Regions from separate parts of the Mesorhizobium sp. M0408 genome, predicted to be linked through region 3. Evidence: predicted binding sites of a transcription regulator. Region 3 holds the regulator's gene; each other region holds the start of a gene.
What was found. Region 3 encodes LexA, which represses DNA repair genes until DNA is damaged. Its sites were predicted from a motif close to TGTTCNNNNTGTGTTCNG; they were not measured.
Positions count from the first base shown of each region.

Region 1 (9,810 bases), on a different contig from region 3:
TGCCACTTCGTCGACGCTCATGCCCGGCTTGAACAGGCTCGAGCCAAGACCGAAGACGCTGACGCCGGCTGCCTTGTAGCCGGCAAAATCCTTATCCGAAACGCCGCCGACCGCGCCGACCAGCACACTGGCCGGCAGCACCGCGCGCATCGCCGAAATGCCCGCCGCGCCAAGCACGCTCGCCGGGAAGAATTTCAGTGCCGAGGCGCCGAGCCGGATTGCTTGAAATGCCTCGGTCGGCGTGAACACGCCGGGCATCGTCACCATGCCGTAGTGCATGGCACGGCCCATGACCTCGGCATCGATATTGGGGCTGACCAGCAGCCGCCCGCCGGCCTTGTGCAGGCCGTCGACATCGGCGGCGCTGAGCACCGTGCCGGCACCGACCAAGGCTGTTGGAGGAAGCGCTCCGACAATGCTGGCGATGGAGGCGTAAGGATCGGGCGAGTTGAGCGGCACCTCGATCGCTTCGATACCGGCGCCGAAGATCGCCTGGCCGATCGCCACCGCCTCGCTTGGCTTGAGGCCACGCAGGATGGCGACCAGACCCCGCTCGAGCTTTGGAAAAGGTGCGGTCTCTGTCATGCGGCAACTCCATTTCCGGCGATCATGCCATTTTCGCGCGCGGCTTCGGCAAGACCGGCACGCACCGCCTCGTCGGCGTCGACCACCCTGACCGCGAGCCCGGCAAGGCCGAGCGCGTCGGCATAGAGCGTGCCAAGTGCGCCCGACGCGATCAGCACGACGGGCACGGCACTCGCCCCATAACGGCGATTTGCCGAAGCGATCTCGCCGCCGATCAGCAGGCCGGACAGGCACGCGGCGGCATCCTCGGGCTTCAGATCCTGCAGCAGGCTGGCGGCGCGGATCGAGAACAGTCTTGAACCGATGTCACCGCCTTCGGCCAACGCCTTCAGGCACCACTCCCGGAAAAATGGATTTTCGGCGGCAACCGGCTTCGGCGGCTCGCCCAGCGAATGGCGCAGGATCGAGTGCGCGGCCAGCACCGAAAACAGCTCGCCGGTCGGCCAGGTGCCGAAACCGGCAACGGCACCGTCCTCGACCAGCACCCATTTCGAATGCGTGCCAGGCATGCAGACGACATGGCGTCCCTTTGCCGGCAAACCGGCGCCGGCAAGCTGCGTCTCCTCGCCGCGCATGACATCCGGGGCGTCGGCCAGACGCTGGGCAAGGCCGGGCACGATGCGGATGTCGCGGCGCTGGCCGGGGATGCGGGCAGCGCCGGCGAGAATAGCGCCGATCGGCGCCGGCACGCTGACATAGGGCGCCTCCAGCCAGCCCTGGCGCGAACCGGCCATGCCGCAAATGATGACCGGCAGCGCCTCGGCTGCGCCCAGTGCAGCCAGATGCCCTTCAAGAATGGACGAAAATCCTTTAGCCTGGGCGGTGATCAGCCCGTCATCGCCGCGCCGCTCGGCGAGAACCTTGCCGGCGCCGTCGAGCAGCCAGACCCTCATACGGGTGGTGCCCCAGTCGACGGCCGCGACGGAAGCTGCCTTGCTCGATGAGATCACAGGAACCCCCCATCGACGATCAGCATCTGCGCGGTCAGCATGCGTGAGGCATCCGACGCCAGGAACAGCACGGTGCCGACAATGTCTTCCGGCTGCATCACCTCTTTGATGCACTGTTTGGCGACATGAGCGGCGAGCGCTTCTTCGGTGACCCAGAGCTTTCTCTGCCGCTCGGTGATCACCCAGCCGGGCGCGATCGCGTTGACACGGATGCCGTCGACGCCGAGCTTGCCGGCAAGACCCTTGGTGAGACCGACGATGCCGGCCTTGGCGGCGGTGTAGGCCGGCATATCGGGATGGTTGATGAGAAACGACGTCGAGGTGAAGTTGATGATCGAGCCGCCGCCGGCCCGCTTCATGCCCGGCGCCACCGCCTGTGCGCTGAAGAAATGCGGGCGCAGGTTGATGGCATGGTTGTTGTCCCAGAACTCCACCGTGACGTCTTCGACGGCATGACGGTCATCCTGAGCGGCATTGTTGACCAGCACGGTCACGTTGCCATGCGCCTCGGCGGCTTTGGCGATTGATACCCGCAATGCCTCGATGTCGCGTATGTCGGTCTTGAGATAGAACGGCCGCCGGCCGAGCTCCTTGTCTAACCGATCGGCCAGCGCCAGGCTCGGACGGTCGGCGATATCGATGAAGGCGACCTTTGCCCCCTGGCGGACAAAACCTTCGGTCAAGGCAGCACCAATGCCGGAGCCGCCGCCGGTGATCAGCACCGAAGCGCCTTCGAGGTCGGCAAAGCGTGCCGATGGCATCATGAAATTCTCTCCCGGTCCAATGATCGCGGTCGGCCGGCGCGCATCCTATCCAGCCATGTCGGGCGGGCAAGGGCGAAAGAGTGGATTGTCAGGACTTATGTCCGACAAAAGGCCGCACGGGCCGCCGATCGATCAGTTGCCCAGCCGGACGCGGTACAATTCGACGGCGGCTCCGCTGGTCCCGGCAACCGGCTCAAGCCATTCCGGCACGCTGCCGCGCATCAGCCCGGCAAGAAAGCCTGCCGGCGCCTTGGCTGCGAGGAGCTTGCTTTCGGCGCTGCCGGGGCACAGCGCGACGAGGCCGACGTGATGATCCGCCACGACCGTCCTGGCATCGGCATCAGACCCAAGGAAGGCATCGAGCGCCAGCAGGTTGCCGGCGACATTGCGATGATAAGGCCCAGCGAAGACGCGATGTCCGGAATAGGCCAGGATAGGCGATCCGAGATTGGAAATTGCCAGTACGGTGGTGCCGGGCAGGCGGCCGAGTGCCGCAAAGGAGGCCATGCGCTGGCAAGCGACATCGGTGCCGTCGCCATTATCCGCCGTGGTGTTGCTGTCGTCGAAGGCTACCGAGGTCGCCGCGGCAGCCCCAGTCCAGACCGCATTCACCGAAACCAGCCAGACGGCAGCCATGCGCAGCGCCACCCCGCGCGACGCGCTGGCCTCGGCCCGTTGACGCCATTTGGCAATCCAGGCGGCAAGCGGGATGACGGCGAAGGCGATCGAGAATGTCGAACCGCGTACCTGCCAGGCGCTGACGATGAAGGCCACGACAAGCAGCGCGCCGACAAGGCTGTCCTGCCGCCGCCAGCCACCGCGGCCAAGGCGAAGCGCCATCAGCACGAGCGCAATGAGCGGCGTGGCATAGCGCGCCACCACCCCGGCCGGATCTTCAGCGAGCAGCTTGAACAGCGATTGCGCCTCGTCGATGTGATCAAGCCATAGCTCCTTGAGGCGCGGATCGAGGTTGGCGTAGGGCGCTGCCAGGCATTGTGGGAACAACAAGACGACGACAGCGCCCAATAGCAGGGCAAGCAGGCCAAGTGAGGCGATGCGCCGTTGGCGCGTGCGGCCGGCCGGCTCGATCGACGCTATCGCCGCAAGGCCGGTTCCGGCAATCGCCGCGACGACGAACTGCACGGTCGAAAAGGCGTCGCATTGCGCCTGACCCCAGGCAGACGGCGCAATGGTGGCGACAAAGACGAGAGCGGACACGCCGGCAAAGCCGAGGCCGAAATCCCTGGCGATCAGCCTCTCGCCATTGGCGCCGAGGGCGAACAGCATGGCGACAGAGGCGCCGATGGTGGCCACATAAGGGGCGGTCTCCATACCGACCGCCAGCATCAATCCGGCGCACAGGCCGGAGAGCAATGCCGCCGGCCTGCGCATTGGCGCTTCAAGCAATAGGCTCAGGCTGGCCATGCTCAGCATCAGCTGGATATTGTGGTGATCGAGCGCGCCAGGCGAAAAAATGCCAATGAAATACAGTGCGGCAGCGCCGACCACGACAGCGGGCAGCACGGCGCTGTCACCGGCAAAGCTGCGTGCGGCGCGGGCGGTGAAAAACACGGTCAGGCAGAAGAGCAGCGTCGGCCACAGCACTTGCGCAACATTCTCGGCAAAGGCCGCGCTGCCGGTCAGGGCCGATACGGCGATGATGATGGCGGCGATCGGCGCATCGACCAGCCGCGACCAATGCATGACGAAACCGCCTTCCAGGCCCATCCTGTACTGGTGCAGATCGAACCAGCCCTGGCTGGCCAGCATGTCGCGAACTTCGACAAGGCGCAGCAGATTGTCGTTGTCGCCGCCGGCATTGGTCAATTCCGGGAAGCCGGCAAGGGCATTGACGGCAAGTGCCGGCAACGTGGCAAGCAGCGCCAGCGCGATATCGGACCTCCAAATGGAGGCGCCATCGTCGGCTGTGCTCATATCAGGACCTTTGGAAGGAATACGGTGCGGTTTAAACCTAGCCTTAACAGCTTCAATAAATAGTAAAGCCGCCCGAGCGAGGCCGGCGCTTGAGCGGTCAGGGGCCTCACAGGGCATCCGGAGACGAAAAATGCCACAAGAAGTGCGCCATGAGCCGAGCATCGCCGTGCTCCTGCCTTGCTACAATGAGGAGCTGACGATCGGCGAAGTGGTGCGGCGCTTTCGCGAAACGCTGCCTGCCGCCGCGATCTATGTCTACGACAACAATTCGCGCGATCTGACGGCGCTCCGAGCCCGCGCCGCCGGCGCCATCGTGGTGCGCGAGCCGCGCCAGGGCAAAGGCAATGTCGTGCGCCGCATGTTCGCCGACATCGAGGCCGACATCTACCTGATGGCCGACGGCGACGGCACCTATGCGCCGGAGGACGCGCCGCAACTGATCAACACGCTGCTGACCGAGCGCTCCGACATGGTGGTGGGCACCAGGCGCGGCGTCGCCAACGACGCCGGCAGGACAGGCCACGCCTTCGGCAACCGCATCTTCAACAGCCTCTACAAACGTTTGTTCGGCTCGGACTTTACCGATATCTTCTCGGGTTACCGCGCCTTCACCAGGCGCTTCGTCAAGAGTTTTCCCGCCGTTTCCGGCGGTTTCGAGATCGAGACCGAAATGTCGGTGCACGCCTCGCAGCTCAAATTGCCGGTCAGCGAGATCGGACTCGACTATGGCCGCCGGCCGGAAGGCTCCTCGTCGAAGCTGTCGACCTTTCGCGACGGCGCGAAGATCCTGTGGATGTTCGCCATGCTGATGAAGGAGACGCAGCCGCTGCGTTTCTTCGGCGCTTTTTCGGTGTTCTTCCTGGCATCAAGCCTGTTTCTGATGGCGCCGGTGCTGATCGAGTTCGCCGAAACCGGGCTTGTGCCGCGCATGCCGACCTGGGTTCTGTCGGTCGGCCTGCTGCTGCTGTCGATGCTGGCGGCGGTGACCGGGGTGATCCTCGATTCGGTGTCGCGCGGCCGCGCCGAGCAGAAGCGCATCTTCTATCTGTCGATGCCTTCCGGTCGCGTCGAACGTGAACGTGCAAGCGCGCTCGCGACTTTGAAGGCCGGACCGCGCAAGACCCCGCGCGCGGCCTAGAGCCTAGATGGGACGCCTCGCCCGCTTCATTGTCGCCGGCGGCATCGGCTTCGTCGCCGACGCGGGTGCGCTTTGGCTGGTGCTGGCGGCAACGCCGCTTGGCCCCTTGGCAGCCCGCATCATTTCGATCGGTTTTGCGCTGTCCGCCACCTGGCTGATCAACCGCCACCTGACCTTCTCGCCTTCCAGCCGGGGCATCGCGCATGAGGGCGCCCGCTACGGCGGCGTCGGCATTGCCACCAGCGTCGTCAATTATCTCGTCTATTGCGTCATGTTGTTCGCACTGCCGATGGTGTCGCCGCTCATAGCCCTTGCGGTCGCCTCGCTGGTCGCCATGGCGCTGTCCTTCCTCGGCTATTCCAAGCTGGTGTTCGACCGCTGAAGGCACATCGCGTTGGGATCTGCGCCAAGCGAAGCGCAGCCTCATCATGACCTTGGCCGATTGGCAGAGGCCGCCGATTTCCTTATATCGCTGTCGTCGATGCATCGGCCCGAAAAATCGGAATCGATTTTCGGAAAGCACGATGCATGGATTCAAGAAATGTTGGAGCGTACTTTGTGCGTCCAAGTGGATCGCTCCAAGTGCGCCGGAGAGCTGCCATGCCCCTGAAAGTCGCCGTCCAGATGGACCACATCTCCACCGTGTCGGTAGCCGGCGACACGTCGTTTGCACTGTCGCTGGAGGCGCAGCGGCGCGGCCACCAATTGTTCCACTACACGCCCGACCGGCTGTCGCTGCGCGACGGCAAGGTGTTTGCCAGTATCGAGGCGATGCAGGTCCGCGACGAGAAGGGCAATCATTATTCGCTGGGCGAAGAAGTCCGCACCGATCTTTCGGAGATGGACGTCATCCTTTTGCGGCAGGATCCGCCCTTCGACATGAACTACATCACCACCACGCATATTCTCGAGCGCATCCATCCGAAGACGCTGGTGGTCAACGACCCGGCCTGGGTGCGCAACAGCCCGGAAAAGATCTTCGTCACCGAATTTCCCGACCTGATGCCGGACACGCTGATCACCAAGGACCCTCTCGAGGTCGCAGCCTTCCGCAAGGAGTTCGGCGATATCATCGTCAAACCGCTCTACGGCAATGGCGGCGCCGGCATCTTCCACCTGCACGAGGCCGACCGCAACCTCGCCTCGCTGCTCGAAATGTTCGACCAGTTGTTCCGCGAACCCTACATCGTGCAGCGCTACCTCAAGGAGGTGCGGGCTGGCGACAAGCGCATCATCCTGGTTGACGGCGAGCCTGTCGGCGCCATCAACCGGGTACCGGCCGAGCATGATTCCCGCTCCAACATGCATGTCGGCGGCCGCGCCGAAAAGACCGAGCTGACGGCGCGCGAACGCGAGATCTGTGCCCGCATCGGCCCCGCGCTGAAGGAGCGCGGCTTCATCCTTGTCGGCATCGACGTCATCGGCGACTACATGACCGAGATCAACGTGACCTCACCGACCGGCATACGCGAAGTGCAGCGCTTCGGCGGCGCCGACATCGCCAGCCTATTTTGGGATGCCGTCGAGGAGAAGCGCAACTAGCGTACATTGCTTCTGGAAGCGGCCGCGTTCCGGACCATTGCAGCCGTGGCGCTCAGCTGTTCCCCAAATGTTCTTGCCTTCGCCGGAAATCTGTGGTTGTCTCCGGTGACGCCGTTCGCGGCATGATCGCAAAGGCTTGGGGCAAAAGCCTGCATCCGGGGTGAAGACATGGTGGCGCGGGTTCGCACGGTTGCTTTCCAGGGCATCGAGGCCGTGCCGGTCGACGTGCAGGTGATGATCGCGCCGGGCAAGGTCAACATGCACATCGTCGGGCTGGCCGACAAGGCTGTAGCCGAAAGCCGCGAGCGGGTGCAGGCAGCGCTGCATGCATCCGGCCTGTCGATGCCGTCGAAGAAGGTCACCGTCAATCTGGCACCCGCTGACCTGCCCAAGGAAGGCAGCCACTACGATCTGCCGATCGCCCTCGGGCTGATGGCGGCGCTCGGCGCCATTCCGGGCGACATGCTGGCCGGCTATGTCGTGCTTGGCGAATTGTCGCTCGACGGAACCATCGCCGCGGTGGCTGGCGCGCTGCCGGCGGCAATCGGTGCCAACGCCGAAGGCAAGGGCTTGATCTGCCCGTTCGCCTGCGGGCCGGAAGCGGCCTGGGCCGGCAAGGACTTCGACATATTGGCGCCGCGCAGCCTGATCGCCATCGCCAATCATTTTCGCGGCACGCAGGTTCTGTCACGGCCGGAAGCCGGCATCCATGCCGCGGCGCGCGACCTGCCCGACCTTGCCGACATCAAGGGCCAGGAGACCGCCAAGCGGGCGCTGGAGGTGGCGGCCGCCGGCGGCCACAATCTTTTGATGGTCGGACCGCCGGGGTCGGGAAAGTCGATGCTGGCGCAGCGGCTGCCGTCGATCCTACCGCCGCTGGCGCCCAGGGAATTGCTCGAAGTCTCGATGATCGCCTCGGTGGCCGGCGAACTCGGCGAAGGAAAACTCACCGACCGGCGGCCGTTCCGCGCGCCGCATCATTCGGCCTCGATGGCGGCGATGGTCGGCGGCGGGTTGCGCGTACGGCCGGGCGAGGCTTCGCTCGCCCATCACGGCGTGCTGTTCCTCGACGAGTTTCCCGAATTCTCGCCGCAGGCGCTCGATGCGCTGCGCCAGCCGCTCGAGACCGGCGACTGCATGATCGCGCGCGCCAATCATCGCGTTACTTATCCGGCACGTATCCAGCTGGTCGCGGCGATGAACCCGTGCCGCTGCGGCATGGCCGGCGAGCCCGGCTATCGCTGCCTGCGCGGCGACCGCTGCCGCACCGACTACCAGGCGCGCATTTCCGGCCCGCTGCTCGACCGTATCGATCTCAGGATCGAGGTGCCGGCGGTCTCGGCCAGCGATCTGATCCGGCCGGACCGGGCGGAGAAAAGTGCCGCCGTCGCACTACGTGTTGCCCGCGCCCGTACGATCCAGCGCGAGCGCTTCGAGCGGCTCGGCGCGACCGCCACCACCAACGCCCATTGCTCGCCGTCAGTCATCGAGGAGATCGCCATGCCCGATGCCGCCGGCCTGTCGCTGCTGAGGGATGCCAGCGAAAAGCTCGGCTTTTCCGCGCGCGCCTATCACCGCGTCTTGAAGGTGGCGCGGACCCTGGCCGATCTCGAGGCCAGCGAGACGGTCGGCCGCATTCATCTGGCCGAAGCGATTTCGTACCGCATGAGCTCGGAGCGGATGGCGCAGGCGGCGTAGCGTTTTCCCTCCCCCTCGAGGGGAAGGTGGCCGCGAAGCGGCCGGGTGGGGTCGCCGGTGAGACGCTCGGCCTGTCGCATTTCGAAACCGACCGAGGTGCGGAGCGTTGCGATGCTCCTCCTAAGGCGCACCGTCAGAATTGGGTTGGCGCACTGCATTGGCGACCCCACCCGGCCCTTCGGGCCACCCCCCCTCAAGGGGGAGGGAGACGCCGGCGCTTACCCTTGGCCGGCGTGCATCGTGCTTTCGGTTCAGCCGTTATCCCGCGCCTTCAGCTCCAGCCGCCGCGCGTGCAGCACTGGCTCGGTGTAGCCGTTGGCCTGGACGCGGCCCTTGAAGACCAGATCACACGCGGCGAGGAAGGCGATGGACTTGTCGAAATCCGGCGCCATCGGCCGGTAGAGCGGATCGCCTTCGTTCTGGCGGTCGACGATCGCCGCCATGCGTTTCATCGTCTCCATGACCTGCTCGGGCGTGCAGACGCCGTGATGCAGCCAGTTGGCGATGTGCTGCGAGGAGATGCGCAGCGTGGCGCGGTCCTCCATCAGGCCGACGTCGTTTATGTCCGGCACTTTCGAACAGCCGACGCCCTGGTCGATCCAGCGCACGACATAGCCCAGAATGCCTTGCGCGTTGTTGTCGAGTTCCTTCTGGATGTCCGCCTGAGACCAGTTCGGCCGCACCGCGACCGGCACCGACAGGATGTCGTCGAGTTTTGCCTTGGGCCGGCTCTTCAGTGCCGCCTGCACGGCATGGACGTCGACCTTGTGGTAGTGCGTGGCGTGCAGGGTTGCCGCCGTCGGCGACGGCACCCAGGCGGTGTTGGCGCCGGCCTTGGGATGGGCGATCTTCTCGGCCAGCATCGCCGCCATCAGGTCGGGCATCGCCCACATGCCCTTGCCGATCTGGGCGTGGCCGGCCAACCCACATTCCAGCCCGATGTCGACGTTCCAGGCTTCGTAGGCGGCAATCCAGGCGGCCTGCTTCATGTCGCCCTTGCGGATCATCGGGCCGGCTTCCATCGAGGTGTGGATCTCGTCGCCGGTGCGATCGAGGAAGCCGGTGTTGATGAAGACGACGCGTTCTTTCGCGGCGCGGATCGCCTCCTTGAGGTTGACGGTGGTGCGCCGCTCCTCGTCCATGATGCCCATCTTGATGGTGTTTTTGGGCACGCCGAGCAGCGCCTCGACGCGGTCGA
Region 1 covers NZ_JAMYRO010000038.1:14,653-24,462, reverse strand. The annotation lists gene NKI67_RS29740 (2-dehydro-3-deoxy-6-phosphogalactonate aldolase) at 1-585, opposite strand, end outside; gene NKI67_RS29735 (2-dehydro-3-deoxygalactonokinase) at 582-1,532, opposite strand; gene NKI67_RS29730 (SDR family NAD(P)-dependent oxidoreductase) at 1,532-2,299, opposite strand; gene NKI67_RS29725 (hypothetical protein) at 2,432-4,234, opposite strand; gene NKI67_RS29720 (glycosyltransferase) at 4,365-5,372, shown strand; gene NKI67_RS29715 (GtrA family protein) at 5,380-5,754, shown strand; gene gshB (glutathione synthase) at 5,973-6,914, shown strand; gene NKI67_RS29705 (YifB family Mg chelatase-like AAA ATPase) at 7,083-8,612, shown strand; gene NKI67_RS29700 (malate synthase G) at 8,864-9,810, opposite strand, start outside.
Region 1: the regulator LexA is predicted to act here: its motif matches at 6,972-6,989, upstream of NKI67_RS29705 (YifB family Mg chelatase-like AAA ATPase).

Region 2 (9,810 bases), on a different contig from region 3:
AGCGCATCGACCGTATCCTCGGCCAAACCGGCCGTTCGATCCTGACAAGGCTGCTCGGCGTCATCCTGGCGGCGCTCGCCGTACAGTTCGTCGCCGACGGCATCAAGGCGCTGATGGCGACGTAGGGACAACCCTACTTCGCTGTCGTTTCAATGACTTCGAAGTCGTGGGTAATCTCGGCAGTCTTGGCCATCATTGCCGAGGCCGAGCAGTATTTGTCGATCGAAAGCCCGATCGCCCGCTTCACCTTGTCGTGTGATAGCGCCCGGCCCTTGACGACAAAATGCATGTGAATGCGGGTGAACACCCTGGGATCGGCTTCTGCACGGTCGGCATCGAGTTCGACCACGCAATCTTCGACCGCCTCGCGCCCCTTTTCGAGGATATGGACCACGTCATAGGCCGAGCAGCCGCCAGTGCCGATCAGCACCAGTTCCATTGGGCTCGGCCCCGGCGTCTTGCCCTCCGGCCCGAACGCAGTGCCTAGCACCAGCTTGTGCCCACTGGCGGACTCGCCAACGAAAGTGCGCTCCTCGACCCATTTGACCCTTGCCTTCACCTGATACGTCCTTTCACCGCTCAAACGCACAACGTCCCGAAAATCCAAGACAGATTTTCGGGACGCCATTTCGTGGCCAAGGTGCCGGCGCTTTTCGTCGCAAGGGCAGTCCGCCCCGAGAAATCAGAACGGGATTTCGTCGTCCAGCTCGCGCGACGAACCACCGCCGCCGCCCTTGTTGGCGCCACCGCGATTGAAACTTTCGCCCGGGCCGGACTGGCCGAAATCGGAACCGCGGCTCGCACCACCACCGGCATAGTTGCCGACCTGGCCGCCGCCCTCGCCCCGCGCATCGAGCATCTGCAGCTCGCCGCGGAATTTCTGCAACACGACTTCGGTCGTATAGCGGTCATTGCCGGTCTGGTCCTGCCATTTGCGCGTCTGCAGCTGGCCCTCGACATAGACCTTCATGCCCTTCTTCAGATACTGCTCGGCCACCTTGGCGATCTGGTCGTTGAAGATCACGACATTGTGCCACTCGGTCTTTTCCTTGCGCTCTCCGGATGTCTTGTCGCGCCAGCTTTCCGACGTCGCGATGCGGATGTTGACGACCGGGTCACCCGAATTCAAGCGGCGGATTTCAGGGTCCGCCCCGAGGTTGCCCACCAGAATGACCTTGTTGACGCTACCCGCCATGATACTTCTCCGCGCTCATCCGAAACCGAATTTTTGTCGCCGCACCTTACAGGCTATGGACAATCCCTGCCTGTCGTCGCTGCCTTTTCCCACAAGGTTTTTGTTCTCTTTTCGTTCTATAGGAGAGGCCCTGCACTGTCAATAGTTGTCAGTAAGAAGTAGTGTCTTGGCGTCGAATTTCCACAGACCATGGGATCGAGGCGAACGCATGAAGATGGTTGCGCACGACGATCAGCCGCAAGAAGAATGGCGGACGGGAGTAAAGACCCGCATGCATGTCTCGGCCTGCAACGGCGCAACTCAACTTTGCATATTCGAACAATGGGTCGAACCCGCGGTTGGCGCCCCGACACATTGGCACCCGGTCGAGGAAGTGCTTACCGTCATCGCTGGCAGGGCCGAGATGTGGATCGACGAAGAGCATCTCGTCTTGACTGCCGGACAGTCGCTTGTTGTTGCCGCGCACAGGCAACATGGCTTCCGAAACGTCGGCTCCGAATTGCTTCATATTCATGCTGTGCTCGCGTCACCAGTTTTCGAGGCGACGTTCAACGGATCCCCCGACATGGTGAGACGCTGGCCTCCAGCGAGTTTGTAAAACCTCGCCTGTCTTAAAAAACACCGCCTGTCTTAAAAAACACGGCTTGCCAAACCGATAAGTATTGACTTATGCTTTCGGCATGATCGAAGCAGACATTTTTCGGGCACTAGCGGATCCAACGCGTCGCGCCGTCTATGAGCGGCTCGCCGACGGCGAGATGACGGTGTCGGAACTGCGCACTGGCATACCGGTATCGCAGCCGGCGGTATCGCAACATCTCGCAGTGCTGCGCGGCGCCGGCCTCGTGGTCGAGCGCCGGGCCGGTCGCAATGCCTATTACCGCGTCGATCCGAAGGGGCTTGCGCCACTGCTCGGCTGGATCGAACGCTACCGTGCGTTCTGGCCAGAGCGCATCGAAAGACTCAAGACGGTTTTGAAGGACATGGACCAATGACCAGCCGAGGCACAGAACGCGCCGAAATGGCCGCAGACAAGATCGAGTTCGAGTGCGAGCTGCCCGAACCGCCGGAAAAGGTGTGGCGGGCGCTGACGGTGCCGGACCTGCTCGCGGCCTGGATGATGCCGAACGACATCAAGCCCGAAATCGGCAACCGCTTTGCCTTTAAAGCGCCGAATGCGCCGATCGAGTGCGAAATCCTCGACGCGGATCCCGGACGGCTGCTGCGCTATTCCTGGCGGGAGCGGCCGGCGCCCGGCGATACGCAGGTGCCGCCCGGCAGCCCCCTGGACAGCGCAATGAACGACAGCCCAGTGGACAGCATCGTCACCTTTACGCTCGACCGCACCGTTTCCGGCGGCACGCATCTGCGCATCGTCCATGATGGTTTTGCTCGGGCAGCAGTGCCGGAGATCGCGATGGCAGGCGCCGGTTGCCGGCTTTCGTTTGAAGCGCGCACTCCCAGACACAAGCAGATCGCCGCAAACACGCCGCGCCTCTTCCTGCGCGCGGCCTGAACGACAACAGTCAACGGAGAGAACCGATGAGCGGCCTTGCCAATCTGGTGCCAATGGTGATCGAGCAGTCGAGCCGCGGCGAACGCGCCTTCGACATTTTTTCGCGGCTGCTGCGCGAGCGCATCGTCTTCATCAACGGGGCGATCGACGACGGCACCTCGGCGCTGGTCTGCGCCCAGCTTCTGTCGTTGGAATCCGACAATCCCGACAAGGAGGTCTCGCTCTACATCAACTCGCCGGGTGGCGTGGTGACCAGCGGTTTCGCGATCTACGATACGATGCAGTATATCAGCTGCCCGGTCTCCACGGTTTGTATGGGCTTCGCCGCCTCGATGGCCTCGTTCCTTTTGATGGCCGGCACACCGGGGCGGCGGATCGCGCTACCCAACACCAGCATCGTGCTGCATCAGCCTCTCGGCGGTTTCCAGGGCCAAGCCTCCGATATCCAGCGCCATGCCGAGGGCATCCTTCGCACCAAGCGGCGCATGACCGATCTTTACGCCCGCCATTGCGGCCGCACCTACGAAGAAGTGGAACGCACGCTCGACCGCGACTTTTTCATGACCGCGCAGGAGGCCAAGGATTGGGGCCTCGTCGACCATGTTTTCGACACTCGCAAGCAGGCCGCATGAACGAGCCGGGCCGGCGGACGGAACTGACGCGATTGAGCGCCCGCAATTTCAGCGACATCGGTCTGGTCTTGCCGCTATCGCGGCACTATAGTCCGGCGATGACCGCCAGCCGCTCGTCCAGCCTGTTATGCCTTGCTATCGCTACCGTAGCCGGCACGAACATGCTGGTGGGTATGGCACTTGCCCAAGATAATTCGATGTCTTCGCAAAAGGGCGCCCTGCCCGGTGTGACCAGCGATTATCGCATCGCCGAGCCAGCGCCGCGGCCTGAGCCTGACGATATGGCTCCAGGCAGCGGCAACGGCACCTTCAAGATTGGCGATACCGACGTTCGGATTTCCGGTAGCATCACCATCGATGTCGCTACCGGCGGGATCAGGCCCTCCAGCCGCTAAGCTCGCCTGGTGTGAACCACAAATATTGCGCTTCAAACGAACAGCCCCGCCATTGCGTTTGCAACTGACGGGGCTTCTTGGATCTGAAATCCAAATTGCCGGGAGTGTACTGCCGGCATTTTATTTCGGATGCTTCGCGGCACTCAGCCGACGATCCGACTAGCAGTCTCTGATTTTATGGGGATCAGCAGGTCCGTTTGGCGGGCAGCGAAAACGCCTGACCCTGGCCACTTATACCTGCCGCGGCTCCAGCGACACGTGGAGCCTCAACGAACAATCCGGTGGAGTCATGCCTCTGCTCTCCTTCTGTTGGTTGCGACTGTCGTCGTCGAAGCGCTCATCGCATAACCCGCGGCGTCTCGCAGGCTAGCCCCAGGCCGCGAGGCCATCGAAAGACGGCCGGCTTCGTTGACGTCTGGAGTCTGCCCCCACGGTGCAGGGACGTCAACCTTGAATAGCCGATTACCGAAAAATGTGATCGCGAGACGTTTTGGGAAGCCGGCCCCACGGGCAGCTTTTGTCAGGAGCGTGTTCGGCCTTTGTTCTTTCCGCTTGCCCGTTCGCGCGAAAGGCGGTTAAACGCTTTGGTCGAGAGTTGTGGCGTCTCTCGAAAAGGCGGCGAAATTGCCTACATAGGGGGTGGTCGGGAAAACCCGCCCATCCCACGAATTCCAGATTCTGAGGCGGCGACCGGCGATGGCCGACCATAAATATCTCTCCATTCGCGGGGCACGCGAACACAATCTGAAGAATGTCGATCTCGACCTGCCGCGTGACAGCCTGATCGTCATGACCGGCCTGTCGGGGTCGGGCAAGTCGTCGCTTGCCTTCGACACCATCTACGCCGAGGGCCAGCGCCGCTATGTCGAGAGCCTTTCGGCCTATGCACGGCAATTCCTCGAAATGATGCAGAAGCCGGACGTCGACCAGATCGACGGCCTGTCGCCAGCCATCTCCATCGAGCAGAAGACCACCTCGAAGAACCCACGTTCGACGGTCGGCACCGTCACCGAGATCTACGATTATATGCGGCTTTTGTTCGCCCGCGTCGGTGTACCCTATTCGCCGGCCACCGGCCTGCCGATCGAGAGCCAGACGGTCTCGCAGATGGTCGACCGGGTGCTTGCAGTCGTGGAAGGCACCCGGCTGTTCATCCTGGCGCCGATGGTGCGCGGCCGCAAAGGCGAGTACCGCAAGGAGCTGCTGGAGCTGCAGAAGAAGGGTTTTCAGCGCGTCAAGGTCGATGGCGTCTTCTATGAGATCGCCGACGTGCCGGCGCTGGACAAGAAGTACAAGCACGACATCGACGTCGTCGTCGACCGCATCGTCGTGCGCGGCGATCTGGCGACGCGGCTCGCCGATTCCATCGAGACCGCGCTGAAGCTGGCCGACGGGCTGGCGGTGGCGGAATTTGCCGACAAGCCGCTCGACGCCAGCCAGACCGGCGAGGATTCGGTCAACAAATCGAAGAACGAGACGCATGAACGCATGCTGTTCTCGGAAAAGTTCGCCTGCCCGGTGTCCGGCTTCACCATTCCCGAGATCGAGCCCAGGCTGTTCTCCTTCAACAATCCGTTCGGCGCCTGCCCGACCTGCGACGGGCTCGGCAGCCAACGCGCCATTGATGCCAGCCTGGTCGTGCCCGACGAGAATGTCTCGCTGCGCGCCGGCGCCGTCAGCCCTTGGGCGAAGTCGAGCTCGCCCTACTATGCGCAGACGCTGGAAGCGCTGGGCGTTGCCTATGGCTTCAAGCTCGGCGACAAGTTCAAGGATTTGAGCGAGGAGGCAAAGCAAGCCGTCCTGCACGGCACCGGCGAGCGCGAAATCACCTTCCATTACGATGACGGCCTGCGCTCCTACAAGACGACGAAAACCTTCGAGGGCGTCATCCCCAACCTCGAGCGCCGCTGGAAGGAAACCGAATCCGCCTGGATGCGCGAGGAGATCGAGCGCTTCATGTCGGCCACGCCCTGCCCGGCCTGCCGCGGCTATCGGCTGAAGCCCGAGGCGCTCGCGGTCAAGATCGCCGGCAAGCACATTGGCGAGGTCACCGAGCTGTCGATCCGCAAGGCCGACCAGTGGTTCACCGACCTGCCTGCATCGCTCAACGACAAGCAGAATGAGATCGCGGTGCGCGTGCTCAAGGAAATCCGCGAGCGGCTGCGCTTCCTCAACGATGTCGGTCTCGACTATCTGACGCTGTCGCGCAACTCCGGCACGTTGTCGGGCGGCGAGAGCCAGCGCATCCGGCTGGCTTCGCAGATCGGCTCCGGCCTGACCGGCGTGCTCTATGTGCTCGACGAGCCGTCGATCGGCCTGCACCAGCGCGACAATGCCCGCCTGCTCGACACGCTGAAGCATCTGCGCGACATCGGCAACACGGTCATCGTCGTCGAGCATGACGAGGACGCCATCCTGCATGCCGACTACGTCGTCGATATCGGCCCGGCGGCCGGCATCCATGGCGGCCACATCATCGCCCAGGGCACGCCGCAGCAGATCATGGCGACGCCCGCTTCGATCACCGGTAAATATCTGTCGGGCGAGCTGGAAGTGGCGACGCCGGCAGTGCGGCGTGAGGCCAAGAAGAACCGCCGGCTGAAGGTCGTCGGCGCGCGCGGCAACAATCTGAAGAACGTCACCGCCGAAATCCCGCTCGGCACGTTTACCGCCGTCACCGGCGTATCCGGCGGCGGCAAGTCGACCTTCCTGATCGAGACCCTGTTCAAGGCGGCGTCGCGCCGCATCATGGGCTCGCGCGAGCATCCGGCCGAGCATGACCGAATCGAGGGGCTGGAATTCCTCGACAAGGTCATCGATATCGACCAGTCGCCGATCGGGCGCACCCCGCGCTCCAACCCTGCCACCTATACCGGCGCCTTCACGCCGATCCGCGACTGGTTCGCCGGCCTGCCGGAGGCCAAGGCGCGCGGCTACCAGCCGGGCCGCTTCTCGTTCAACGTCAAGGGCGGCCGCTGCGAGGCCTGCCAGGGCGACGGCGTCATCAAAATCGAGATGCACTTCCTGCCCGACGTCTACGTCACCTGCGACGTCTGCCACGGCAAGCGCTACAACCGCGAGACGCTCGACGTCCTGTTCAAGGGCAAATCAATCGCCGACGTTCTCGACATGACGGTCGAGGAAGGCGTCGATTTCTTCGCCGCCGTGCCCGGTGTGCGCGACAAGCTGGAGACGCTGAAACGGGTCGGCCTCGGCTACATCCATGTTGGCCAGCAGGCAACGACTTTGTCGGGCGGCGAGGCGCAGCGCATCAAGCTTGCCAAGGAACTGTCGCGCAAGGCGACCGGCAAGACGCTCTACATTCTCGATGAGCCAACCACCGGCCTGCATTTCCACGACGTCGCCAAGCTGCTTGAAGTGCTGCACGAGCTGGTCGACCAGGGCAACACGGTCGTTGTCATCGAGCACAATCTAGAGGTGATCAAGACCGCTGACTGGGTGCTCGATCTTGGCCCCGAAGGTGGTGACGGCGGCGGCGAGCTGGTAGCGTCCGGCACGCCTGAGGACATCGTTCGCGAAAAACGCAGCTATACCGGGCAGTTCCTGAGGGAATTGCTGGAGCGGCGCCCCGGAGGCAAGCGCGAAGCGGCGGAGTGATGGCAAAGAACGGTCTCATCACGGTCCAAAGCCGCTTCGGCGTGGCCGAAACGATCGATCGCCTGGTCGGGACTGTGGAACGTGCAGGATTGCTGGTCTTCGCCCGCATTGACCACGCCGCCGGTGCGCGCAGTGTCGAAGCTTCTCTGCGTCCGACCCAGCTTCTGATTTTTGGCAACCCGAAAGGCGGCACGCCGCTGATGCAGGACCGGCAGCTTGCCGGCATCGATCTGCCGGTCAAGGCACTGGCCTGGGAGGACGAGCAAGGCAAGGTCTGGCTCTCCTACAATGACGCGCACTGGCTCGCCGAGCGCCACGGCTTGGGCGACGCCAGTCGCAATGCCGTCGCCGCGATAGCGGCCGGCATGGACAAGGTGATTGCGGCCGCTGCCGGCGCGGGCCAGTTTTGATCATGAGAGCCGCTCGGGCCGATGATCTCCCCATGGTGATCTCGCTCACCACCGACGCCTACGCGCCCTACACTGCCCTGCTCGGCGCACCGCCGATCCCCGTCACCGAGGACTATGCGCCGCGCATAGAACGCGGCGAGGTCTGGCTTTCGGAGCAGGACGGACAGCCGGCCGGCTTGATCGTTCTCGAACGACATGCGGACCATACAATGATCTTCAGCGTCGCCGTTGCGCCCGCCTTTCAGGGCAAGGGTTTCGGCATCGGGCTGCTCGACTGGGCCGAGCAACAGACGCGCTTGTGGAGCTTGCCGGAAATCCGACTCTACACCAATGCCAGAATGGAACGGAACGTTTCGTTGTATAAGGCCTACGGCTTTCGCGAAACGGGTCGCCGGCCCAATCCATATCGGCCAGGATGGACGATCGTCGACATGGCGAAAGCCGTCGAGACGACCGCCATCGCGTGATCCTTTTCTGCAAACCGGGAGGACGACCATGACTCAATCAGGAACAATCCGCGCCGGCATGGGCGGCTGGACCTTCGAGCCGTGGGACACGTCCTTCTACCCGGACAAATTGTCGAAGGCCAAGCAACTGCATTATGCCAGCCGGCAGGTGCTCACTATCGAGGTCAACGGCACCTATTATTCGAGCTTCAAGGAGCCGACCTTCGTCAAATGGGCCAACGAGGCGCCGGATGGTTTCGTCTATTCGCTGAAGGGCAACCGCTTCGTCACCAACCGCCGCGTGCTCGGCGAGGCCGGGGAATCGATCATGCGCTTCCTCGGGTCGGGCGTCGCGGCACTTGGCGACAAGCTCGGGCCGATCCTGTGGCAGTTCGCGCCGACCAAGAAATTCGACCCGGACGATTTCGAGGCCTTCCTCAAGCTGTTGCCGGAAAAGCAGGACGGCGTTGCGCTGCGCCATGCGGTCGAGGTGCGCAACGACAGCTTCGTCGTGCCGGAGTTCGCCGCCTTGGCGCGAAAGCACAAGGCCGCCATCGTCTATGCCGACCACGCCAAATATCCGGGGATTGCCGACGTCACCGGCGATTTCATCTATGCGCGGCTGCAGACCGGCAGCGACGACAATCCCGATTGCTACACGCCAAAGGCGCTCGATGAATGGGCGGCGCGCGCAAAAGCCTGGGCGGAAGGCAAGGTGCCGGCCGACCTGCCGCGTGTCGCTCCTTCAACCGACGCGCCGGTCAAGCCACGCGACGTGTTCGTCTACTTCATCACCGAGGGCAAGGTCCGCGCTCCATTCGGCGCCATCGCGCTGATGAAGCGGGTCGCAGGCTGACGCCCCCGCTGTCGGTGGTCTGCCTGGCCGGGTCCTCAATTACCGGCTATGCGGCGCGCTCGTCCGGACGCCGATCAACCCTGACAATCTCGTTGAAAGCATCGAGATCGACATAGAAGACCTTGGTGATCTCCGCGATGAGTTCGTCGTGGTCATACCCCTGCGATTTCAGAATGTTGATGGCTGTCAGGATATCGACGCGCTCCGTGAGCCGTCGTTTCTGGTAGTCCTCGACATAGCGCTCCATTGACTGGCCCTGGCTCCCAAGCACCCGAAATGTTGGACGACAACAGATCGCTGGAAGGGCTTGCGCGCAAGCGTGCCGACGCGGGCCGCGCCTTCCCCTGATCTGCCAAGTTGAAACTGGTACGGAAAGCGGCCGACTCACCAAGGCCAAGCAAAATCTAGCACGCAATCTGCAGCGCGCCAGAGTTGCAAAGTAACGGAATCAATAAGAATTCAGACAGTCAGGAATTTGCGGACGTCCGCCCGGTCGAGATCCTCGGCGGGGCCGGTATGGACGATCTGACCGCGGTCCATGATGTTGACCTCGTCGGCCAATTCCCGGCAGAAGTCGAGATATTGTTCGACCAGAAGCACGGCGATACCGGCCTGGTCGCGCAGATAGCGGATGGCGCGGCCGATGTCCTTGATGATCGACGGCTGGATGCCTTCGGTCGGCTCGTCGAGCACCAGCAGCTTCGGCCGCATCACCAGCGCCCTGCCGATGGCAAGCTGCTGC
Region 2 covers NZ_JAMYRO010000016.1:101,197-111,006, reverse strand. The annotation lists gene NKI67_RS19840 (MarC family protein) at 1-125, shown strand, start outside; gene NKI67_RS19835 (OsmC family protein) at 134-559, opposite strand; gene NKI67_RS19830 (single-stranded DNA-binding protein) at 683-1,195, opposite strand; gene NKI67_RS19825 (cupin domain-containing protein) at 1,404-1,793, shown strand; gene NKI67_RS19820 (ArsR/SmtB family transcription factor) at 1,876-2,190, shown strand; gene NKI67_RS19815 (SRPBCC family protein) at 2,217-2,711, shown strand; gene NKI67_RS19810 (ATP-dependent Clp protease proteolytic subunit) at 2,738-3,343, shown strand; gene NKI67_RS19805 (hypothetical protein) at 3,340-3,738, shown strand; gene uvrA (excinuclease ABC subunit UvrA) at 4,435-7,356, shown strand; gene NKI67_RS19795 (DUF302 domain-containing protein) at 7,356-7,766, shown strand; gene NKI67_RS19790 (GNAT family N-acetyltransferase) at 7,763-8,233, shown strand; gene NKI67_RS19785 (DUF72 domain-containing protein) at 8,262-9,068, shown strand; gene NKI67_RS19780 (hypothetical protein) at 9,115-9,315, opposite strand; gene urtE (urea ABC transporter ATP-binding subunit UrtE) at 9,528-9,810, opposite strand, start outside.
Region 2: the regulator LexA is predicted to act here: its motif matches at 4,268-4,285, upstream of uvrA (excinuclease ABC subunit UvrA).

Region 3 (9,810 bases):
CATGCTGGCCGGCGCAGCCGGCGCCTTTCGCGATACGGTGCTGATGAATGCCGGCGCCGGGCTGGTGGTGGCCGGCAAAGCGACGACCCTCGCCGACGGCATGGTAACGGCGGCGCAGGCCATCGACAGCGGCCGCTCGCTGAAAGTGCTCGACAGGCTGATCGAGATTTCGAACGGTTAAAACCATGTCCGACATCCTGCGCAAGATCGAGGCTTACAAGCGCGACGAGATCGCGGCGGCCAAGGCGCGCGTGTCATTGGCCGAGATCAAGGCACGGGCGACGGATGCCGACGCGCCGCGCGGCTTTCTTTCCGCCCTTGAAGCAAAGCGCAAATCCGGCAGGTTCGCGCTGATTGCCGAAATCAAGAAGGCTAGCCCATCCAAAGGCCTGATCCGCGCCGATTTCGATCCGCCGACGCTGGCCAGGGCCTATGCGAAGGGCGGTGCCGCCTGCCTTTCGGTGCTGACCGACGCACCCTCCTTCCAAGGCGCGCCCGAATTCCTCACCACTGCGCGCGCTGTCGTCGAGCTGCCTGCATTGCGCAAGGATTTCCTGTTCGACCCCTATCAGGTCTACGAGGCCAGGGCATGGGGCGCCGATGCCATCCTGATCATCATGGCCAGCGTCGACGACGCGTTGGCAAGAGAACTCGAAGCGACAGCGTTCGGGCTCGGCATGGACGCGCTGGTCGAAGTGCATGACGAGGCTGAAATGGAACGCGCGCTGCAGCTGTCGTCGCGGCTGATCGGAATCAACAACCGCAATCTCCGGACCTTCGAAACCAGCCTACAGACCTCGGAGCGGCTGGTAGCGATGGTGCAGGCCGACCGCCATCTGGTCAGCGAGAGCGGTATCTTTTCGCACGACGATTGCCGCCGGCTGGAGCAGAGCGGCATTGCGACTTTCCTGGTCGGCGAGAGCCTGATGCGCCAGCAGGACGTGGCCGCGGCAACGCGCCTGCTGTTGACGGGCAAGGCGCCGGCAGAGGCCGTTTGAGGATGGCGGCCGCCCTCACTCATCTTGGCGCGCAGGGCGAAGCCAACATGGTCGATGTCGGCGACAAGGCTGAGACGGTGCGCACGGCAGTCGCAGAAGGTTTTGTCGCGATGCGGCCCGAGACGCTGGACATGATCCTCGCCGGCGACGCCAAGAAGGGCGACGTGCTGGGCACAGCGCGCATTGCCGGCATCATGGCGGCCAAGAAGACGCATGAACTGATCCCGCTTTGCCATCCGCTGCTGCTGACCAGGATATCTGTCGATATCGAGGCGGACGCCGCGCTGCCCGGCCTGAAGGTGACAGCATTGACCCGCGTCACCGGCAAGACCGGCGTTGAGATGGAGGCTCTGAGTGCCGTCTCGGTCGCTTGCCTGACCATCTACGACATGGCCAAGGCGGTCGACCGCGCCATGGTCATCTCCGGCATCAGGCTGGTTGAAAAGACCGGCGGCAAATCCGGCGACTACAAGATCACCGGAGACGGGGCCACCGAGGCAGGCCGATAATGGCGCTGGTCCCAGTTGCCGAGGCGCTCGAGCGCCTGCTGGACGGCGCAGCAGCGCTGCCGGGCGAACGCGTCGCACTGCTGGATGCCGCCGACCGCGTGCTGGTGGAGCCGGTTGTGGCGCTCCGCACCCAGCCGCCGTTCAACGCCTCCGCCATGGACGGCTATGCCGTGCGGGCGGCCGATATCGCGTCCGTACCGGCAAGGCTTTCGGTGGTCGGCATGGCGCCGGCCGGACGCGGCTTTGCCGGAACGGTGCAGCAGCGGCAGGCCGTGCGCATCTTTACCGGCGCGCCGCTTCCCGAAGGCGCCGACACTATCGTCATCCAGGAGAACGTCCGCGATCTCGGTGGCGGCAGCGTCGAAGTGACGGAACCGACGGTGCAGGGGCGCAACATCCGCCGCCTCGGGCTCGATTTCGCCAAGAGCGATGTCCTGCTGCCCAAAGGCCGCCTGCTCGACCCGGCGGCCTTGTCGCTGGCGGCATCGGCCAATCACCCCGAGGTGCGCGTGGTCAAACGGCCGCTGGTCGCCATCATCGCCACCGGCGACGAATTGCTGCCGCCGGGCAGCGATGTTGGCCCCGACCAGATCATCTCCTCCAACGCCTATGGTGTCGCCGCTGCCGCACAGTCGGTCGGTGCGCGCGCGCTCGACCTTGGCATCGCGCCGGACCGCAGGGAGGCGATCGCTGCGCTGGTTGAAAAGGCCGTGAAGGCTGGCGCGAACGTCATCGTCACGCTGGGCGGTGCCTCGGTCGGTGACCACGACTTCGTCCATGACGTGCTGACCGGGCAAGGCATGACGCTCGATTTCTGGAAGATCGCCATGCGGCCGGGCAAGCCACTGATGTTCGGGCGGCTGGGAGACATTCGCTGCATCGGCCTGCCCGGCAATCCGGTGGCAAGCCTGGTCTGCACTCAGCTCTTCCTGAAGCCGCTGCTGGCGCGGCTCGGTGGCCGCGCCTTTCAGCAGGATATACGTCGGGCACGGCTCGGTGCTGCCATGCCGGCCAACGATCTCAGGCAAGATTATGTGCGGGCTGTTGTCATAGATGACACCGGTACGCTCGTGGCGACGCCGTTCGGCATCCAGGACTCCTCGATGCTGAAAATGCTGGCCGATGCCAACGGGCTGATCGTTCGCGCGCCGTTCGCTCCTGCCGCGGCGGCGGGCTCCCCCTGCGACGTACTGATGCTACGCTGAACCTGCCTCACTCCGAAATCAAGGTCCGGGTCAGCGGATGGTCTGGATCGGCCAAACCGTCGATGATGTTGAAATGATGCCGGTCAGGCTCGACCACCGAGCTGGTCGCGGTACCCAGGCCGATCCAGATGTTGGCCAGCAACGCGCTCTGACGCAGGAATTCGGCGCGCTCGCCGCCGCCGGCCCAGCAGGTCAGGCGGGCCTTGTCCATCGGGCGCAGCAGCACCGGACTTTCGGCCTGCGCCTCGGCCTCATCGATCGCCAGCGTCTCGTTCATGCCGGTGCGCATGATCGGGCGCAAATCGTGCACCCCCGAGATCGACACCACGTGACGAACGCGCCGGACCACTTCGGGCGCCAGCGGCGTCGTCGCCGTAACCATCCGGCTAACAAGATGGCCGCCGGCCGAGTGTCCGGTCAGCATCAGCGGCCCTGGAACCATCGCCGCCGCCTTGCCGATCGCCGCGCCGACTTCCTTGACGATGCCGCCAATGCGTATCTGCGGACAGAGCGTGTAGGACGGCATCGCCACCGCATAGCCGCGATCAACAGGGCCAGTGGCAAGATGCGACCAGAAACTCTTGTCGAATGCCATCCAGTAGCCGCCATGAACGAACACCACGAGTCCCTTGGGCTTGATGGCCGGCAGGAAAAGATCGAGCCGGTTGCGTGGGTTGTCGCCATAGGCCATGTCGAGCCGCGCCCTGCCCTCGGTCGAAAGCACGTCGCGGAAAACCCGCGCGGGCTCGATCCAGGCCGCCGGCCAGCGATCGCTGCCGGCTATGTTGGCGCCGTTGGCATAGGCGTTGTCCCAATCGGCAATGTGACGTTCGAACACCCTGCGCCCTCCCTGGCAATATAGCCTTGCAACGTAGCCGTGAGCATCGCGCGGCGCGTCGTCGCCAGCCTCACGATTCCAGCTCTCGCATCAATCTCAAGTGACAGCCGCCTTGATGGCGAAGCGCGCTTCCTTCCACGCACCGGTGCGCAGGATGTCCTCAAGCACTTCGACGGCCTGCCAGACATCGGCATAGCCGACATAGAGCGGGGTGAAGCCGAAGCGCATGGTCGATGGCGCGCGAAAATCGCCGATCACGCCACGTTCGATCAGCGCGCGCATGACCTGGTAGCCATGCTCATGCATGAATGAAATCTGGCTGCCGCGTTTTTCCCCATCGCGCGTGCTTTCGAGCGTGAGCCCGTAAGTGCCGCACTTTGCCTCGACAAGCTCGATGAACAGATCCGCCAGTGCGATGCTCTTCTTGCGCACCGCCGTCATGTCGACATCGTTCCAGATGTCGAGCGCGCCCTTCAGCGTGCGCATCGACAGGACCGGCTGCGTGCCGCACAGAAACCGGCGGATGCCGGTGCCGGCCGCATAGCCTGGCTCGAAGGCGAAGGGCCGTGCATGGCCCCACCAGCCGGTGAGCGGCTGCTGGATGTCGGAAAGATGCCGCTCAGCCGCATAGATGAAGGCAGGCGCGCCCGGGCCGCCATTCAGATATTTGTAGGTGCAGCCAACGGCAAAATCGGCGTTTGCCTTGTCGAGTTCGACTGGCATCGCGCCGGCGGTGTGGCAGAGATCCCAGACGATCATCGCCCCGGCTTCCTGAGCCCTGCGCGTCAGCGCCGGCATGTCGCGCAGTTCGCCCGACTTATAGTTGACGTGGTTGACCAGCACCACGGCGGTGCGTTCGTCGATCAGCTCTTCGATGGTCGGCGCGTCGACCCCCGAGAGGCGCAGCAGCGTATCTTTTCGCGTCGAAACCACACCCTCGGCCATGTAGAGGTCCGTCGGAAAACTATCGCCCTCGGCGACGATGACCTGCCGCTCCGGTCGCATGGCCATGGCGGCGTGCAGCAGCTTGTAGATGTTGACCGATGTCGTGTCGCAGACCACCGTCTGGCCGGCCGCGGCACCGATCAGGCGCCCGAGCTGGTCGCCAAGTTCAAGCGGCATGTTGAACCAGCCGGCCGTGTTCCATGCGCGGATGAGATCATGCGACCATTCTTCGGTCGCGGCCTTGTGCAGTTCATCGAAAGCGGCACGTGAAGCAGCTCCTAGCGAATTGCCGTCGAGATAGATCACTCCTTGCGGCAACACAAAGCGGTCGCGCATCGCGCGCAACGGATCCGCGGCATCCATCGCCTTTATGGCCACGAGATCGGGAATTCCTGTCATGATTTGTCTGCTCCCCCAAGATCCAACGCAACGCCGGACACGCATCGACTGTTCTTCCATTACCTGGTTGCGCGCAGCAAGGCTCCACCGGCGAGAAGCAGCCTGACCAGGCGGTGGAAACCGGGACTTAACCCGAGGTTGGCGTTTTGAATTCGTTTCGTTCACGGTGCATTGACCAAACCGCACAGTCGATACGGGTTCAATTCCGTGCCTTTTGCCGACCGACGGCCGATGCCAGTGCCGCCTTCTAGGAGGCCAGAAGGGCGCAAACGAAAGCAGAATCAAGGCGATGAGGCTCGCGGCGGTGAAAATGCGGTACGCCGGTAGGGGACGTCGTTTGTTTCCCGAGCCTTAACGCATTCATTAAACTTTAAACAGTTGCGGAACACAACTGGAACAGATAGTGTTTGTTCTGGGTTTGTTTTTCTGATTCTGTTGGGGGTCGCTATGCTGACACGCAAACAACACGAACTGCTTATGTTCATCCACGAAAGGTTGAAGGAAAGCGGTATCCCGCCTTCATTCGACGAGATGAAGGAAGCGCTCGATCTGGCTTCCAAATCCGGAATCCACCGGCTGATTACGGCGCTGGAGGAGCGCGGCTTCATTCGCCGTTTGCCCAACCGGGCCCGTGCGCTGGAGGTGCTACGCCTGCCTGACTCGATCGCCCCCGGCCTCAATGCGGCACGCAAGTTCTCGCCGAGTGTCATCCAGGGCAGCCTTGGGCAAGGCGCCCCTCGGCAGGGCAAGCCGACATCGTCGCGTGTCCCTGCAGCCGGCAATGACGACGATGTCGTCGCCGCCGTTTCGATCCCGGTAATGGGCCGCATCGCGGCCGGTGTGCCGATCGATGCCATCCAGCACCAGACGCATTCGATTTCGGTGCCGCCGGATATGATCATGGGCGGCGAGCATTATGCGCTCGAGGTCAAAGGCGATTCGATGATCGAGGCTGGCATTTTCGACGGCGACACGGTGATCATCCGCAATGCCGATACGGCGAGCCCCGGTGAGATCGTGGTGGCACTGGTCGACGAGGAGGAAGCGACGCTGAAGCGGTTCCGCCGCAAGGGCGCCTCGATCGCCCTGGAAGCCGCCAATCCGGCCTACGAGACGCGCATCTTCGGACCAGACAGGGTCAAGGTGCAGGGCAAGCTCGTCGGACTGATCCGCCGCTACTGAGCTCCGCCCTTGGCGCCGGCTTTGGGGTTGTCGGCCCTGCGGTATGGCGGCAGGCCCCGTGCCGCGCGTGAAAATTTCCGCTGCACGTGCCAGGGCCGGTATGATTTTTCGACGGCGAAGCGGATCTCGGCGCGTGTTGCCGCTTGTGGATCGAAATAGACGGCGGCACTTCCCGCGCGCGCCAGTTGCCGTTTGGTGACGACGAGGACCAGCCGGTCGTAGTAGCAGGGGTTATGGGCGGTGGCGTCGTCGATGACGATCAAGCTGGCAAAGGCGCAGGCTGGCCGCGCAGTATCGCGGTCCTTGGCTTGCGCGATGATCGCGCCGGATGGATGCATGGCAAGGCAGAGGCCGTCCGTGCAAATGAACGGCATGCCCGGCGGTAGGTCGGCCGGATCGGCAATGTCGAATTGCGGGTCGTTCTTTCCAGGCGTTTCCGGCGCGACGATGGCCTCTGATGTGAGCGCGCGTTTCCAGTTGTCGATGGTGAACTCATTCGGGCGTGCCCGGTTGACCGCGAGTTCACCGCTGCCGATCGGCAGCGCGACCAGCCGCGCGTCCTCCGAGACCAATACGTCGGGTATGCGTGTCTGCGTTGTCGTCAGCAAGCCGGCGAGCGCAAAAGGAAGTGCCGCCAGCCGCAACCAGGTCGTCGCCATGCTGGCAATGACGAGGGCGATCGTCACCAGAAGGACGGATCTCAGCGAAATCAGCCCGACCGCATCGATCGGCGAGCGCTCCGAGATCCACCCGGACAGGGCGATCATCGCCGTCAGCCCCTTGCCCATGACATAGAGGAAAGGGCCATCCGCACCGAACGGCATCGCCAGCGCGCTGAGAACGGCGAAGGGCATGACGACCAGTGAGACGATGGGCATGATGGCCAGATTGGCGAACAGGCTGAGCGGCGCCACGCGCTGGAAATGCCATATGGCGAAAAGCGCCGTGGCGCTCCCTGCAATGATCGAGGTCATCGCCAGACCGCACATGCCCAACAGGACCTTTCGAGTGGCAAAGCGTAGCGGCGACCGCCGCGGTGGCGGCGTGGTGGCCCTGCCGGCGCGGTAATCGGACCAGCCTGCATAGGCGCCGACAAGGGCCGCCGTCGCGGCGAAGGACATCTGGAAACTCGGACCGACCACCTCGTGCGGCGACACCAGGATGACCGCGATGGCCGAGATCGCCAGGTTGCGCATGGTGAGCGCGGCCCGGTCGAACAGCACGGCGATAAGCATCACCGCCAGCATGATGAAGCTGCGTTCGGCCGCAACGACAATGCCGGAAAAGACGAGGTAGGCCGCAATCGAAAAAAGCGCGGCGGCCGCGGCATATTTCTTGACCGGCCGTCGCGATGAGAAATCGGGAAACAGCGCAAAGGCACCCCGCAGCAGCGCCATGATGGTGCCGGCGACCAACGCCATATGCAGCCCCGAGATGGAGATGATGTGGTAGATGCCGGTGCGCCGCATCGCTTCGTTGATCTCCTCGGGAATGCCGGCGCGCACGCCGACGATCAGCGCAGCAGCAATCTCGCCCTCGGCACCGCCGATGCGGCTGCGGATATGGTCGGCGATCGATTCGCGCGCGTCTTCGATCGCGGAAGAAAGCTGCGCGGCAAGCGGCATGCTGCCCGACGACACGACTTTCGGATTGCCGAGAAAAAAGCCGCTGCCGCCGATACCGGCGAAATAGCTGTCGAAGGAGAAATCATAGCTGTCGGGCCGCACCGGGCCGGTCGGCGGCAGCAGCCGCACATAGCCGGTGATCTCGGAACCGGCGGTCAGCTCAGCCGGTATCTTCATCGCCGAAACGCGGACCCGTTCCGGCATGTAGCGCAGTGTCGGCCTGGCCGTTGAGATCACATCGATTGTCAGCCTGATGCGGCCGCTCGCCATGGGCTCGTACGATACGACGCGACCCGTCAGCCGCGTCGAGATTTCGGAGCCGAGCATATGCGTTCCGACACGCCATGTCTCGAACTTGGCGGCAAGTACGCCAAGCGCGCAGAGCAGCGCCACCATGAAGCACAGGCGCGTCCTGGGCCATGACCGCGAGACGACGGCACAAAGGGCCGCGAGGAGCGCGATTGCGATCGGCTGTGGAAAGGCCGGCTCCACCGACAGCCCGAAATATACGACCACCCCGCATGCGAGGAACACCGGCACCAGCAGGAAGGCGATGCCGCGGTCGAGTTCCAGGCCGGCTGCCGAGGTTACGCTGTTGCGGATACGGGACGGTGACGGGAGGCGGAAACGCCTGGGCAGGCGTACGATGGGCTCGCCCGCGGGCACGAGAACCGTTGCTGGGTCGCTGGCCGGCAGCGACGGAGCATCGAAGCGCGGAGCGGGTAGCAATGCCGGTGCCGGCAGGACAGGCGGGGGTGCGGCAAACAGCAAGCGTTCGCTGACGCCGCTGCCAACGTCCTCGCCCTCGCCCGCACCACGGCCTCGCACAGCCATCGGGTCTGCCCCTTGCGCCCTCGACCTCCTATGCTACATGAACGCGCAACGCGCGAAAGTCCGCAAACCCACTTCCTTCGCCCGCCTGAGAGTTCCATGCCCGATAAGGTCGTCACCCGTTTTGCCCCCTCGCCCACCGGCTATCTGCACATTGGCGGCGCGCGCACGGCGCTGTTCAACTGGCTGTATGCCAAGCACACAGGCGGCACGATGCTGCTGCGCATCGAGGACACCGACCGCGAGCGCTCCACCGATGCGGCAAGCGCGGCCATTCTCGACGGGCTTTCCTGGCTTGGCCTGACATGGGACGGCGAGCCGGTGTCGCAGTTCGAGCGTGCGCCGCGCCATCGCGAGGTGGCCGAGGAACTCGTTCGTATGGGCAAGGCCTATTATTGTTATGCGACGCCTGCCGAGCTAGAGGCAATGCGCGAGAGCGCACGCGCCAAGGGGCTGCCTCCCCGCTATGATGGACGCTGGCGCGACCGCGACCCGTCGGAGGCGCCGCCCGGCGCCAAGGGGGCGATCCGCATCAAGGCGCCGACAGACGGCGAGACGGTGGTGCATGACCGCGTCCAGGGCGACGTGCGCTTTCCCAACAAGGATCTCGACGATTTCATTATTCTGCGCTCGGACGGCAATCCCACCTACATGCATGCCGTCGTCGTCGACGATCACGACATGGGCATCACCCACATCATCCGCGGCGACGATCATTTGACCAACGCCGCACGCCAGACCGTAATCTATCAGGCCATGGGCTGGGAGGTGCCGTCGATGTCGCATATCCCGCTGATCCACGGTGCCGACGGCGCCAAGCTGTCGAAGCGGCACGGTGCGCTTGGCGTCGAAGCCTATCGCGCCATGGGCTACCTGCCGGAGGCGCTGCTCAACTATCTGGCGAGGCTTGGCTGGAGCCACGGCGACGATGAGATCATGTCGATCGCCGACATGATTGCATGGTTCGACATTGGCGACGTCAACAAGGGCGCCGCCCGTTTCGACTTCGCCAAGCTCGAGGCGCTTAACGGCGTGCATATGCGCCGGATGAACGACGCGGCGCTGCTCGACATCTTCATCGCCACTCTGCCCTATCTTGAAGGCGGCCCGGCAATCGCGGCGCGCCTCGACGACAGACGCAGGGCGCAACTGCTTGCCGCTTTGCCGGGCCTGAAGGAGCGCGCCAAGACGCTGGTCGAACTTGTTGAAGGGGCTGCATTCCTTTTCGTCGAGCGGCCGCTGCCGGTCGACGAGAAGGCGGCGGCGCTGCTCAGCGGT
Region 3 covers NZ_JAMYRO010000013.1:166,549-176,358, forward strand. The annotation lists gene trpD (anthranilate phosphoribosyltransferase) at 1-181, shown strand, start outside; gene trpC (indole-3-glycerol phosphate synthase TrpC) at 186-998, shown strand; gene moaC (cyclic pyranopterin monophosphate synthase MoaC) at 1,001-1,507, shown strand; gene NKI67_RS17500 (molybdopterin molybdotransferase MoeA) at 1,507-2,712, shown strand; gene NKI67_RS17505 (hormone-sensitive lipase) at 2,720-3,550, opposite strand; gene kynU (kynureninase) at 3,647-4,894, opposite strand; gene lexA (transcriptional repressor LexA) at 5,342-6,076, shown strand; gene NKI67_RS17520 (ComEC/Rec2 family competence protein) at 6,070-8,535, opposite strand; gene gltX (glutamate--tRNA ligase) at 8,632-9,810, shown strand, end outside.